4 regions of the Streptomyces sp. NPDC042371 genome follow, and region 2 is predicted to be linked to each of the others. Evidence: riboswitches for the same ligand, from Rfam matches in the RefSeq annotation. Region 2 holds a riboswitch; each other region holds the start of a gene.
What was found. A riboswitch is a leader RNA that binds a small molecule or an ion and turns the genes downstream of it on or off. The one in region 2 is predicted to bind cobalamin.
Positions count from the first base shown of each region.

Region 1: another riboswitch for cobalamin. It lies ahead of cobN (cobaltochelatase subunit CobN); the one in region 2 lies ahead of AC068B_RS27695 (energy-coupling factor ABC transporter permease).
Region 3: another riboswitch for cobalamin. It lies ahead of AC068B_RS36495 (cobalamin biosynthesis protein); the one in region 2 lies ahead of AC068B_RS27695 (energy-coupling factor ABC transporter permease).
Region 4: another riboswitch for cobalamin. It lies ahead of AC068B_RS05120 (ABC transporter substrate-binding protein); the one in region 2 lies ahead of AC068B_RS27695 (energy-coupling factor ABC transporter permease).

Region 1 covers NZ_JBWKAP010000003.1:226,883-230,081, reverse strand. The annotation lists gene AC068B_RS10660 (precorrin-8X methylmutase) at 1-255, opposite strand, end outside; gene AC068B_RS10655 (cobalamin biosynthesis protein CobG) at 267-1,535, opposite strand; cobalamin riboswitch at 1,656-1,787, shown strand; gene cobN (cobaltochelatase subunit CobN) at 1,825-3,199, shown strand, end outside.
Region 2 covers NZ_JBWKAP010000009.1:213,767-216,965, forward strand. The annotation lists gene AC068B_RS27685 (DUF3048 domain-containing protein) at 1-4, opposite strand, end outside; partial or broken gene AC068B_RS27690 (PTS transporter subunit IIC) at 280-1,022, shown strand; cobalamin riboswitch at 1,192-1,375, shown strand; gene AC068B_RS27695 (energy-coupling factor ABC transporter permease) at 1,406-2,161, shown strand; gene AC068B_RS27700 (energy-coupling factor ABC transporter substrate-binding protein) at 2,161-2,553, shown strand; gene cbiQ (cobalt ECF transporter T component CbiQ) at 2,560-3,199, shown strand, end outside.
Region 3 covers NZ_JBWKAP010000018.1:15,119-18,317, forward strand. The annotation lists gene AC068B_RS36485 (inorganic phosphate transporter) at 1-1,081, shown strand, start outside; gene AC068B_RS36490 (hypothetical protein) at 1,094-1,318, shown strand; cobalamin riboswitch at 1,439-1,579, shown strand; gene AC068B_RS36495 (cobalamin biosynthesis protein) at 1,690-2,655, shown strand; gene AC068B_RS36500 (cobyric acid synthase) at 2,652-3,199, shown strand, end outside.
Region 4 covers NZ_JBWKAP010000001.1:1,156,424-1,159,622, forward strand. The annotation lists gene AC068B_RS05115 (FecCD family ABC transporter permease) at 1-1,003, opposite strand, end outside; gene AC068B_RS05120 (ABC transporter substrate-binding protein) at 1,069-2,046, opposite strand; cobalamin riboswitch at 2,091-2,211, opposite strand; gene AC068B_RS05125 (M67 family metallopeptidase) at 2,215-2,637, opposite strand; gene AC068B_RS05130 (amino acid permease) at 2,723-3,199, opposite strand, start outside.

The sequences.
Region 1 (3,199 bases), on a different contig from region 2:
GCGCGTGACACCGCTCGCGACCATGTTCGCGTCGCAGAGGATCGGCGCGCCGTCGCGCAGCGCCTTGCGGGCGTCGGCGATCACGCGCGGGCTGTAGGAGAGGTCGCGCACGAGGTCGACCATCCCGCAGGCGTGGATCATCCGGACCGCGACCTGGCTGACGTCGGCGGGCAGGCCTTGGAGGTCCGCCTCCGCGCGGATGGTGGCAAAGGACTCGCGGTAGATCGCCGCGCCGTCCTTCTCGTAGTCGAACACTGTGCTCTCGCTCATCTCGTGGCCGTTGGTTTCGTGGTGGTACGTGCCGTGGTGACCTGCTCGGTCAATGTGCCGCCCGTCAGAGGCGTCCGGTCCTCGCCGGGGACGCGCACCGTCACCTCGTACTGCCCGTCGCCGGTGGCGAGGACGTCGACCCAGTCGCCCCACGGGTGCCCGCAGCGGCGTTCGCAGCCGGACCAGTGGACGGGCAGGCCGCCGAGGCCGGGGACGGCGTCGGCGCGTACGTCGGAGAGGGACTTGGCGCAGCCGGGGCGTCCGGTGCAGGCGCCGACGCCCAGCCAGGGCGATGCGGCGTCGGTGATGTGCCCGGCGTCGGCGAGCACGGCGAGGCGCTCGCGGGCCGCGGATTCGTCGGCGAAGCCGGGGACGACGAAGCCGCGCCAGGGCGTGACGCGCAGTTCGTCGGCGGGCAGCGGCAGGAGGGCCCGCCACTCGGCGGCGGTGACGCGGCCGAGGGGGGCGCTCACGACGACGGCGTCGCCGATCGCCCCGGGTGCCTGCGGGGCGCTTCGGGAGACGGTCCAGGGCTCGGCGCGCACGGCGTCGATGCCCGCGCGCTCCAGTGCTCCTGCGAGGTCCACGCGCTGCTCGCGGGGCAGCTCCCCCACCCGCCAGGCGCCGTTGCCCGCGGCGGTCGCGGCGGCGTGGAAGGCGCCCGCGGCGGTGAGCGCGGCGCGGGGGGCGTCGACTCCGGCGACCCGGAACGCCAGGCCGCCGACGCGGACGACCGCCGTCCCGCCCGATTCTGCGATCAAGGTCACATCGCCGCCGAGGCCGACGACGTCCCCGCGCCCGTCGTCCAGGGCGAAGAGGAAGCGGCCCGAGAGCTCAGCGGTCCAGTCCTCGGAACACAGGAGTCCGTCCAGCTCACGGGCCCACAACTGCACGTCACCACGGCCGATTCGGTCGATGCCCGCGAGCGGTGACGCCACCACGTTGCGGATGCGCTCGTGCCGCTCGGAGGGGAGCAGGCCCGCTGTCGAGAGCAGCGCGGAGAGTTCGCCGCCGCTGGTCTCGCCGAGGCCCCGCAGCTCGATGTTGCCGCGCGAGGTGATGCTGAGGCAGCCGTCCGCAAGACGCTCCGCCGCGGTGACCAGCGCCTCGGCCTGACGTGTCGTCAAAAGACCTGCGGGCAGCCGGAGTCGGGCGAGGAAGCCGTCGTCGGCGCGGTGCAGGCGGAGGGCTCCGGGGCAGGCGTCACCCCGGTCGCGTATGGGGGATTCGCCCTGGTCTGGGGAGGGTGCTGGGGTGGGCGGCATGGCGGCGAGCATACCCACGCGGATCCGGCGGGTCGCCTCCCGAGACGGACCGTTCTGGCAGGTGGCCGCCCCGCCGACCGCGGGCAGGACTTACTATGCAGGCGGCGGGCCGCCAGGTCCGTCGACGCCAGCGACGGCGTGGGTCCACCAGGACCCGAAGGAGGAAGCCCGGTGCGAATCCGGCGCGGTCCCGCCACTGTGAGCCCCACCCGAGTGGGGCGAGCCAGGAACTCCTGCCGTCCATACGACCACCCGGGGCGCGGACACCCCGAGGAAGGCCTGCGCCCGCATGCTTCTGCTGTTGTCGACCTCCGACACCGACCTGCTCAGCGCCCGCGCGGCGGGGGGTCCGGTCGACTACCGGTTCGCCAATCCCTCCCGTCTTGACCTCGAAGGACTGCCCGCGCTGCTGGACGGCGTGGACCTCGTCGTCGTACGCCTCCTCGGCGGCGTCCGTGCCTGGCAGGACGGCCTGGACCAGCTCATCGCCACCGGTCTCCCGGTGGTCGTGCTCACCGGTGAACAGGCACCCGACGCCCAGCTCATGGCCTCCTCGACCGTGCCGGTCGGCATCGCCGCCGAGGCGCACGCCTACCTGGCGCACGGCGGCCCCGCGAACCTGGAGCAGCTGGCCCGCTTCCTCTCCGACACCGTGCTGCTCACCGGCCACGGCTTCGAGCCGCCCGCGCCCGCCCCGTCGTGGGGCCCGCTGGAGCGCACGGCCCGCGCCGTGGAGGGCCCGACCGTGGCGGTGCTCTACTACCGCGCCCACCACATGAGCGGCAACACCGCGTTCGTGGACGCGCTGTGCGGCGCGATCGAGGACGCGGGCGCCCGGGCGCTGCCGCTGTACGTGGCCTCGCTGCGTGCCCCCGAGCCCGAGCTGATCGACGCGCTGCGGGCCGCCGACACCATCGTGACGACGGTCCTCGCGGCCGGTGGCACCAAGCCCGCCGAGGCCTCCGCGGGCGGCGACGACGAGTCGTGGGACGCGGGCGCGCTGACCGGACTGGACGTGCCGATCCTGCAGGCGCTCTGCCTGACCGGGTCGCGTTCGGCCTGGCAGGAGAACGACGAGGGCGTCTCGCCGCTCGACGCCGCGAGCCAGATCGCGGTGCCTGAGTTCGACGGCCGCCTGATCACGGTCCCCTTCTCCTTCAAGGAGATCGACGAGGACGGTCTGCCCGCGTACGTCGCCGACGCCGAGCGCGCGGCCCGCGTCGCCGGTATCGCCGTGCGCCACGCGCGCCTCAAGCACATCCCGGCCGCCGACAAGCGCATCGCCCTGGTGCTGTCCGCGTACCCGACGAAGCACTCCCGCATCGGCAACGCGGTCGGCCTGGACACTCCGGCATCCGCCGTCGAGCTGCTTCGCCGGCTCCGTGCCGAGGGGTACGACTTCGGCCCCGAGGCCGACATCCCCGGCCTGGTCTCCGGCGACGGCGACGAGCTGATCCGCGCGCTCATCGACGCGGGCGGCCACGACCAGGACTGGCTCACCGAGGAGCAGCTCGCCGCCAACCCCGTGCGCATCCCGGCCGCCGACTACAAGCGGTGGTACGCGACGCTGCCGCAGGAGCTGCGCGACTCCGTCGAGCAGCACTGGGGCCCGCCGCCCGGCGAGATGTTCCTCGACCGGTCCCGCGTCGGCCAGGGCGGCGACC
Region 2 (3,199 bases):
TCAAGGCGTCTCCATTCGTGGCGGTGCGGCCGCCGCAGGGTCCGTGGCGGTGCAGCCGCAGATGTACCTCCCGCAGCGGTGGGGCCAATCACCCCTGGGCCATCCACCCTCGCCAGGTCACTCTTTCCGGGGGCGCCCCAGCGTGGCTCCGCCCCGAACGGCGCTGCGGACGTGCCGGGCCGCGCGCGTCGGAGAGAATCATGGACATGGCAGCGCTGAACGAGATCCTCCCCGTGGCAGCCGTGCCCTTCGACGCGCCCGCGGCCGACTGGCGCGAACATGCAGGGCCTCCAGTTCGGCATCGCCGTCGCCGTGATCCTCTTCGGCGTCCGCACGATCCTCGGCGAACTCGTCCCGGCCTTCCAGGGCATCGCCAGGAAACTGGGGCCCGGCGCGGTCCCCTCCCTCGACGCGCCCATCGTCTTCCCCTACGCACAGAACGCCGTCCCCATCGGCTTCATCTCCAGCTTCGTCGGCGGCCTCGTCAGCCTCTGCCTGCTCGCCTGGATCTTCCACCCGGCCTTCGGACTCGCCCTCGTCCTGCCCGGTCTGGTCCCGCACTTCTTCACCGGCGCGCGGCCGGGGGCTACGGCAACGTGACCGGCGGCCGCCGCGGCGCGGCCCTCGGCGCCTTCGTCAACGGCGTCATCATCACCTTCCTGCCCGCGCTGCTCCTGAAGGTCCTCGGCGCCTTCGGGGAGGAGAACACCACCTTCGGGGGCGCCGACTTCGGCTGGTTCGGCACACTCGTCGGTTATGCGGCCAAGACGGAGGAGACTGGCGGGTTCGTCCTGATGCTGCTGATCGGCGTGGCCGTCCTCTTCGGCGCGATCGTCGTGCAGAAGCGCGTCGTGGAGACCGGCTGGGACCCGGGTGCCCGCCGTGACGTACTGCTGCCGCCGAACCCGGACCGCGCCGCGGAGAAGGTCCCGGCCGCCGCCGGATCCCCCGTCGCGTACGCGAAGATCGCACCCCCGCGCGGAGCGCCGAAGCCGCCCCCGCCGCCGGACGCCCGGAGCTGACGGCTCCAGACCCACTTCTGCGTCCCCTGTGCGCCCCCCTGCCGCGTCCGCTCCACGCCACCTGCCAACTCGGTGCACAGCCTCTGAACAGGGGCGCACGTGGTGTATGCGCGCTCGCGCGTGCCACCGGCGCAACGAGCCCGCAAGTTGTCAGCACGTCCGTTGCGCACTAATGTCGCCACGCCTTGGTGAACGGGAAATCCGGTGTGATGCCGGTGCGGCCCTCGCCACTGTGATCGGGAAGTCCGGCTCCAGCCCTCGCGGCAGCCACTGGGTACTCACGTGCCCGGGAAGGCGGAGTCCGGTCGGTACGACCCGTCAGCCAGGAGACCGGCCAAGGCGCGTTGTCCATCCACGAGGTGCTGGAGAGGGTCTGCCGAGCCATGCACATAGCCGAGGGTTTCCTCCCACCGGCGCACGCGATCGCCTGGGGCGTAGCGTCCGCGCCGTTCGTCGTACACGGAGTCCGCTCCCTGACCCGTGAAGTCAAGGAACACCCGGAGAGCACCCTGCTCCTCGGCGCCTCCGGAGCCTTCACGTTCGTCCTTTCCGCCCTGAAGATCCCTTCTGTGACGGGCAGTTGCTCGCACCCGACGGGGACCGGACTCGGGGCGATCCTGTTCCGGCCACCGATCATGACGGTGCTCGGCACCATCACCCTGCTCTTCCAGGCGCTGCTGCTCGCCCACGGCGGGCTCACCACCCTGGGCGCCAACGTGTTCTCCATGGCGATCGTCGGGCCCTGGGCGGGATACGCGGTCTACCGGCTCCTCAAGCGGTACGACGTGCCGCTCATGGTCGCCGTGTTCTTCGGCGCGTTCGTCGCCGACCTGTCCACGTACTGCGTCACCAGCGTCCAGCTGGCCCTGGCGTTCCCCGACCCCAGCAGCGGCTTCCTCGGCGCCCTGGGCAAGTTCGGCGGCATCTTCGCCGTCACGCAGATTCCGCTTGCGGTCAGCGAAGGACTCCTCACCGTCCTGGTGATGCGGCTCCTCGTGCAGTCGAGCAAGGGCGAACTCACGCGCCTCGGCGTGCTGCTGCAGCGCAAGCAGACGGACGTGACGACCAAGCCGACCGAACCGAGCAAGTCGGCCGAGCCGACAAAGTCGACCGAGACGCAGACGGGGGCCAGTGCCTGATGAGCCGCAACGCGAAGATCAACACCCTGCTGCTCCTCATCGTGGCCGCGCTCGCCGTGCTGCCGATCGCGCTGGGACTCGGCGACGACGAGGAGGAGCCGTTCGCCGGGGCCGATGCCCAGGCCGAGACGGCGATCACCGAGATCAAGCCGGACTACGAGCCGTGGTTCTCGCCGCTGTACGAACCCCCGTCCGGGGAGGTCGAGTCGGCGCTCTTCGCCCTGCAGGCCGCCCTCGGCGCGGGCGTCCTCGCCTACTACTTCGGGCTGCGCAAGGGCCGCAAGCAAGGCGCGGAACAGGCGCGTGCGGAACAGGCGCGTGCGGAGCGGGCTGCCGGGCCGGACGCGCCGGTCGGCGCGGACGGTGCCCGGGCCGAGACCGAGCAGGTCTGACCCGGCGTGCTGCCCCTCGATGCGGCGGCGCACAGCAGTCGCTGGCGCCGCCGGCACCCCGTGGACAAGGCCGTGCTCGGGCTCGGCCTCACGATCCTCGCCATCTCGCTGCCGCCCTGGCCGGGCGCCGTCCTGGTCCTGGCCGCCGCAGTCGTCCTGCTGCTCGGCCCCGCCGGTGTGCCGCCCCGCAAGCTGTGGCGCGCCTACCGCGTGCCGCTCGGCTTCTGTGTCACCGGCGCACTCACCCTGCTCGTCCAAGTCGGCGGCCCCGAAGGGTTCGTGACCTTCGCGGAGGGCGGTCCGGCGCGTGCGGGCGGGCTGCTCCTGCGGACCTCCGCCGCCTCGCTCGGCGTGCTGCTTTTCGCCTTCACCACACCGATGTCGGACCTGCTGCCCCGCCTGGTGAAAGCGGGCGTGCCCGCACCGGTCGTGGACGTCGCACTCGTCACCTACCGGATGAGTTTCCTGCTCCTGGACTCCATGAGCCGCATCCGGCAGGCGCAGGCCGCCCGGCTCGGGCACACCACCCGCGCCGCCACCTGGCGCTCCCTCGCAGGTCTCGGCGCCACCGCGTTCGTGCGCGCCTTCGACCGGGCGAGCCGTCTGCAGGCCGGGCTCGCGGGCCGCGGCTACGACGGCACCCTGC
Region 3 (3,199 bases), on a different contig from region 2:
TGAGGACGGCCTCAAGACAGAGGTCATCTTCGCCGCGCTCGTCGGCGCGATTCTCTGGAATCTCCTGACCTGGCTGGTGGGCCTGCCCTCCAGCTCCTCCCACGCACTCTTCGGCGGCCTCATCGGCGCCGCGGTCATGTCGATGGGCTGGTCGTCGATCAACGGCGGCACCGTCGTCACCAAGATCCTGATCCCGGCCGTCGCGGCCCCGCTCGTGGCGGGCATCGCCGCGACGCTGGCCACGCGCCTGACGTACCGCATCGGCCGCAACACGGACCAGAAGTCCACCGCCAAGGGCTACCGCGCGGGTCAGATCGCCTCCGCCGGTCTCGTCTCGCTGGCCCACGGCACGAACGACGCGCAGAAGACCATGGGCATCATCACGCTCGCCCTCATCACGGGCGGCGTCCTGAACCCCGGTGCCAACCCCCCGATGTGGGTCATCGTGTCGGCCGGTATCGCCATCGCGCTCGGCACCTACCTCGGCGGCTGGCGCATCATCCGCACGATGGGCAAGGGCCTGACCGACCTCGCGCCGCAGCAGGGCTTCGCCGCCCAGACCAGCGCCGCGACGGCGATCCTCGCCTCCTCGCACATCGGCTTCTCGCTCTCCACCACCCAGGTCTGCTCCGGCGCCGTGATGGGCGCGGGCCTCGGCCGCAAGGGCGGCGTCGTCCGCTGGTCGACCGCGACCCGGATGTTCGTCGCGTGGGGCCTGACCCTGCCGGCCGCCGGTCTGGTCGGCGCGGGCGCCGAGTTCCTCACCAAGCAGGGCCCCTGGGGCATCGCGGTCACCGCCGCGCTGCTCGTCGGCGGCTCGGCCGTGATCTGGGTGCTCTCGCGGCGCAACGCCGTCGACCACACCAACGTCACCGACGACGAGATCCGCGCGGCCGACGACACCACGGGCGCCGAGCCCGCGGGCGTCGTGACCACCGCGATCGCCGCCGTCACGCCGCCCCCCACGGGCACCCTGGCCGCCTCGACCGTCGCGGACGAGTCCGTCAAGGCCGGAGTCACGGCCCCGACCACGACCACGACCGGCGCCATGGCGGACCCCGCCCGGCCCGCGACGGTGTAAGGACAGATCAGCATGAGCATCGACTGGGCAGCTCTCGGCTCCGTCTTCGGAGTCAGCCTCGCGGTGACGGTGGCCCTGGTGGGCCTGTTCACGCTCGGCATCGTCGGCCTCTCCCAGCAGGACAAGGCGGCCGCCTCCACGGGCGGCCAGGCGACCATGGCGCGCACCGGCGCGTACGCCTGCTTCGCGCTGTGCGCGGCGGCCGTGGCGTACGGGATCTATCTGATCGTCGCCTGACGGCAGCGTTCCCGGGTGGGGCGCGGAGCGTATGGAACGCTCCGCGCCCCACCCGTGTGTGAGGACCCCCGTGTGGGCCCCAACACACTCTCCCGCCGCAGGTCAACGGCGAGTTGACGGGCGTTCGGGGACCGTGGTGGACTGCCGGGGCCAACTACGGCGGCAGAAGAGGAAGCCGGTGCGAATCCGGCGCGGTCCCGCCACTGTCACCGGGGAGAACCCTCCCCGTGAGCCAGGAACTCTCGCCACCGATCACGTCGAACCAGGGCGCGGACACCCTGAGTGAGGACATATCGCCATGCGCGGCCGCCCGGTGCCGGTTCCCTCCCTGAGTACGAGTCCTCTCCTCAGCACGACGGCGGGCTGAGCCCATGAGTGCCGATCGCGACTTCGCGTACGGCGCCGCCACCGGATTCCTCGGTGACCTGCTGCTCGGCGATCCCCGCCGGGGCCACCCGGTCGCCGCGTTCGGGCGGGCGGCGGGCGCCGTCGAGCGGGTGCTGTGGCGGGACCACCGCGGGTGGGGCGCGCTGCACATCCTGGTCTGCGCCGGGGGCGCGGCGGGTGCCGCCGCGCTCGCCGCTTCTCTCGTACGCCGCTCCCCCGCCACATCCGTCGCGCTGACCGCCGCCGCGACCTGGGCCGTGCTCGGCGGGACCTCGCTCGGGCGCGAGGCGCGGGCCGTCGGCGGGGCGCTGGAGGCCGGTGACATCGAGGTCGCCAGGGAGCGGCTGCCCCATCTGTGCGGGCGGGACCCGCAGGCGCTGGACGCCGACGGAATCGCGCGGGCCGTCGTGGAGTCCGTCGCGGAGAACACCTCCGACGCCGTGGTGGGAGCGCTCGTGTGGGGCGCCGTCGGCGGGGTGCCGGGACTCGTCGCCTTCCGTGCCGTGAACACCCTCGACGCGATGGTCGGGCACAAGTCCGCGCGCTACCGGCGCTACGGATGGGCCTCGGCGCGGCTCGACGACGTCTTCGGCTGGCCCGGGGCGCGGCTCACCGCCGCGCTGGCCGTGCTCGCGGGGGACTCGCCCTCGGGGGCGGTGCGGGCATGGCGTTCCGATGCCGCGAAACACCCGAGCCCCAACGCGGGGCCCGTCGAAGCCGCCTTCGCGGGGGCTTTGGGCGTACGCCTCGGGGGGACCCTCTCGTACGCGGGACGGGTCGAGCACCGGCCCGTGCTCAACGCGGACGGGCACGACGTGCGCGTGGCGGACATCGAGCGGGCGGTGAAGCTCTCCCGGCGCGTGGGCCTGCTGGCCCTCGGCGTCGCGGCCGCCGCCCGGCTGACGTCCGGCAGGTCCAGCAGATCCAGTAAGTCAGGGAGAGCCTCGTGAGCGGTGGACTGCTCGTCGCCGGAACCACCTCCGACGCCGGGAAGAGCGTCGTCACCGCGGGCATCTGCCGGTGGCTGACCCGCAAGGGCGTCTCCGTCGCGCCCTTCAAGGCGCAGAACATGTCCCTCAACTCCTTCGTCACCCGCGAAGGCGCCGAGATCGGGCGGGCGCAGGCCATGCAGGCACAGGCCGCCCGCGTCGAGCCGACCGCGCTGATGAACCCCGTACTGCTCAAGCCGGGCGGCGACCGCTCCAGTCAGGTCGTCCTGATGGGCAAGCCGGTCGGCGAGATGAGCGCGCGCGGCTACCACGGAGGGCGCCAGGCGGCGCTGCTCGACACCGTCGTGGGCTGCCTGGAGGAGCTCCGGTCCACCTACGACGCCGTGATCTGCGAGGGCGCGGGCAGCCCCGCCGAGATCAACCTGCGGCGCACCGACATCGTGAACATGGGCATAGCGCGCGCCGCCCGCTTCCCCGTCCTGGTGGTCGGGGACATCGACCGGGGCGGTGTGTTCGCGTCGTTCTTCGGGACGACGGCGCTGCT
Region 4 (3,199 bases), on a different contig from region 2:
CGGTGAGCGCGGTGAGCACGCCGACGGGGATGTCCTGCGGCGCGGCGACGGTGCGTGCGGCGAGGTCGGCGGCGACCAGGAAGACCGCGCCCATCAGCGCGACGACCGGGAGCAGTGCGCGGTGCGCGGCGCCGACCAGCATGCGGGCGGCGTGCGGCACCATCAGGCCGACGAATCCGATGGCTCCGCTGTAGGCGACCAGGGCGCCGGTGAGGAGCGAGGCGAGGACGAAGACTCCGGCACGGAACCGGGTGGCGTCCAGGCCGAGGACGGTGGCGCCCTCCTCACCGGCGAGGAGCAGGTCGAGGGGGCGGGCCATCGACATCAGGAGGGCCGTGCCGAGGATGAGGGTGACGCAGGGCAGGGCGAGCATGTCCCAGCGGGCGTTGCCGAGGCCGCCGAGCGTCCAGTACAGGACCTCCTTGAGGTGGTCCGCGCTGTCGGCGGTGACCAGGATGAGGCTGGTCAGCGCGGTCAGGATGTACGAGACGGCGACGCCCGCGAGGATCAGCCTGCCGGTGGCGAAGCCGCCGCCTCCGCTGCGGGCCAGGGCGTAGACGAGGACCAGTGAGATCAGGGCGCCCGCGAAGGAGGCGGCCGGGATGGTGACGCTGGTCGACAGGGCGGCGCCGAGGCCGAAGGCGGAGCCGAGCACGATCGCGCCGACCGCGCCGACGGAGGCGCCCGAGGAGACGCCGAGCAGGAACGGGTCGGCGAGGGGGTTGCGGACGAGGGCCTGGAGGACGGTGCCGATGACGGCGAGTCCTGCTCCGACGGTGGCTCCGAGGATGATCCTCGGGAGCCGCACGTCAAGGACGATGGTGCGGAACGGCGAAGGCTCCGCGCGGCCCGTGAGGATCTCCAGGACGTCGGCGGTGGGGATGCGGACGGAACCGAGGGCCAGCCCGGCGAGCGTCACGGCGGCGAGGGCGACGGCGAGCACCGTCAGGACGACCAGGCGCCGCCCCCCTGAGCTCCGCCGATCGCCCTTCGGGCTCGTCAAACGCCGGACGGGCTGGGAACCCTGCCCCGCGGGGCTGCTCTCCCGCAGCTGGGTGCGCTGGCCGCTCACAGCTGCGCCGCCAGCTTCCTCACCGCCTCGGGTGCTCGTACTCCCGTGACCATGTCCGACAGCGGCAGCACCGCGAAGCTCTTGTTCTTGACGGCGGGGACGTCCTGGAGGACCGGATCGTCGAGGAGGCGCTTCTTCTTCTGGGCGACGGTCGTGGCGCCGTAGTCGAGGATCAGGATGGTCTCGGGCCTGTTCTTCACGACGGACTCCCAGGACGCGTCGCTGAAGGACTTGTCCACGTCGGCGAAGACGTTGCGGCCGCCCGCCCGCTTGATGATGTCGTTGCCGATGCCGCGGCCGCCCGCCGTGAACGCGGTCTTGTCGCCGCTGTCGTAGACGAAGACGGAGCGGGACTTCTTGCCCTTCGACTTCTCTGCGGTGGCGGCGAGTTCGCGCTGAGCGCCGCTCACCCACTTGTCCGCGCGGGCCCGCACCCCGAAGGTGGAGCCGACCTCGCGGATCTCGCGGTAGACGTCGTCCATGGAGACGGGCCGCTTCGCGCAGCCCTCGACGTTGAGGCGGCTTTCGATGCCGGACTTGGCGAGCGCGGAGCGGCTGCGGCCGTCGCTCGCGAGGAAGGCGCTCGCGTATCCGCCGTACACGTAGTCGGGGTTGGCGGCGAGCAGCTTCTCGTAGGAGGGGTACTCCTTGGCGAGGACCGGGATGGAGTCGTACGCCTTCTCATACTGCGGCAGGACCTTGTCGTCGAGGTAGGCCGTGCCCGCGAGGTGGTCCTTGAGGCCGAGTTCCAGCATGACTTCGGTGGCGTGCTGGTTCATGGTGACGGCGCGCTTCGGGGGTGCGTCGTACGTCGTCTTCACACCGCAGTTGGTGACGGTGTACGGGAATCCGGCGGTCTTGGCCGCGGGCTTGGTGTCACCGCCCGCGTCGCCCGAGTCCGACGAGGAGCACGCGGCGAGCGGGACGAGCAGGGCCGCGGCGGCCAGGGCGCGTATGCCGGTGTGGCGGGACATGGCTGAACTGCCTCCTCCAGGGGATTTCCGCGTCCCCTGCGTTGCGTGGAGGAGGACGGCAGGTCAGTTCCTGACTCCCCCGCCCCGGCTTCGGAGTGGGGTCACAGTGGCGGGACCGTGCCGGTTTCGCACCGGCTTCCTGGCTCCTGCCGCCCTCTTGAGTAAAGCTCAGTATGCCTCGACGACCTTTACTTCTTCTTCGGTGACCTCGCCGTCCACGATCCGGTACGAGCGGAACTGGAAGGGGCCCGCGTCGTCGGTGTCCGCCGTGGAGACCAGGACGTAGTGCGCGCCGGGCTCGTTGGCGTAGGTGATGTCGGTGCGCGAGGGGTACGCCTCGGTGGCGGTGTGCGAGTGGTAGACGATCACCGGCTCCTCGTCGCGGTCGTCCATCTCGCGGTAGAGCTTGAGCAGGTCACCCGAGTCGAACTCGTAGAACGTGGGCGAGCGGGCGGCGTTCAGCATCGGGATGAACCGCTCGGGACGTCCGGTGCCCTCCGGGCCCGCGACCACGCCGCACGCCTCGTCGGGGTGGTCCTGGCGCGCGTGCGCGACGATCTGGTCGTGGAGGGCCTGGGTGATGGTCAGCATGGCAGCCAGGATAAGCAGAGGGGCCCGCGCGTACCGAAGTGTGGTACGCGCGGGCCCGAATGCTGGACGGTGGCCTTGGGGAGCCTCAGTCCTTGGAGAGGGAGTCTTCCGAGGAGACCCCGCCGGAGGCGCCGATCTTGCGCTTGTTGAAGGCCGCGGCCTCCGGGTTGCGGCTCTTGAGGATCAGGTAGGAGACCGTCAGGATCGCGGCCCAGACCGGAGCGGCGTACAGCGAGATCCGCGCGTCCTTGTCGATGCCCATCATCACGATGACCATGCCGATGAAGAGCAGGGCGAACCAGCTGGTGTACGGGGCGCCCGGGGCCCGGAAGGTGGACTGCGGCAGCTCACCGCGGTCGGCCTTGCGGCGGTAGCGGATCTGGCAGGCCAGGATCATGATCCAGGCCCACATGCCGGAGATGGTCGCGAAGGAGACGACGTAGTTGAACGCCTCGCCCGGCCACTGGTAGTTGATCCAGACGCCGACCAGCATGAACGCGGCGGAGGCCGTGGTGCCGATGAGCGGCAGGCCGTTCTTCGTGAGCTTGGTGAAGAACTTGGG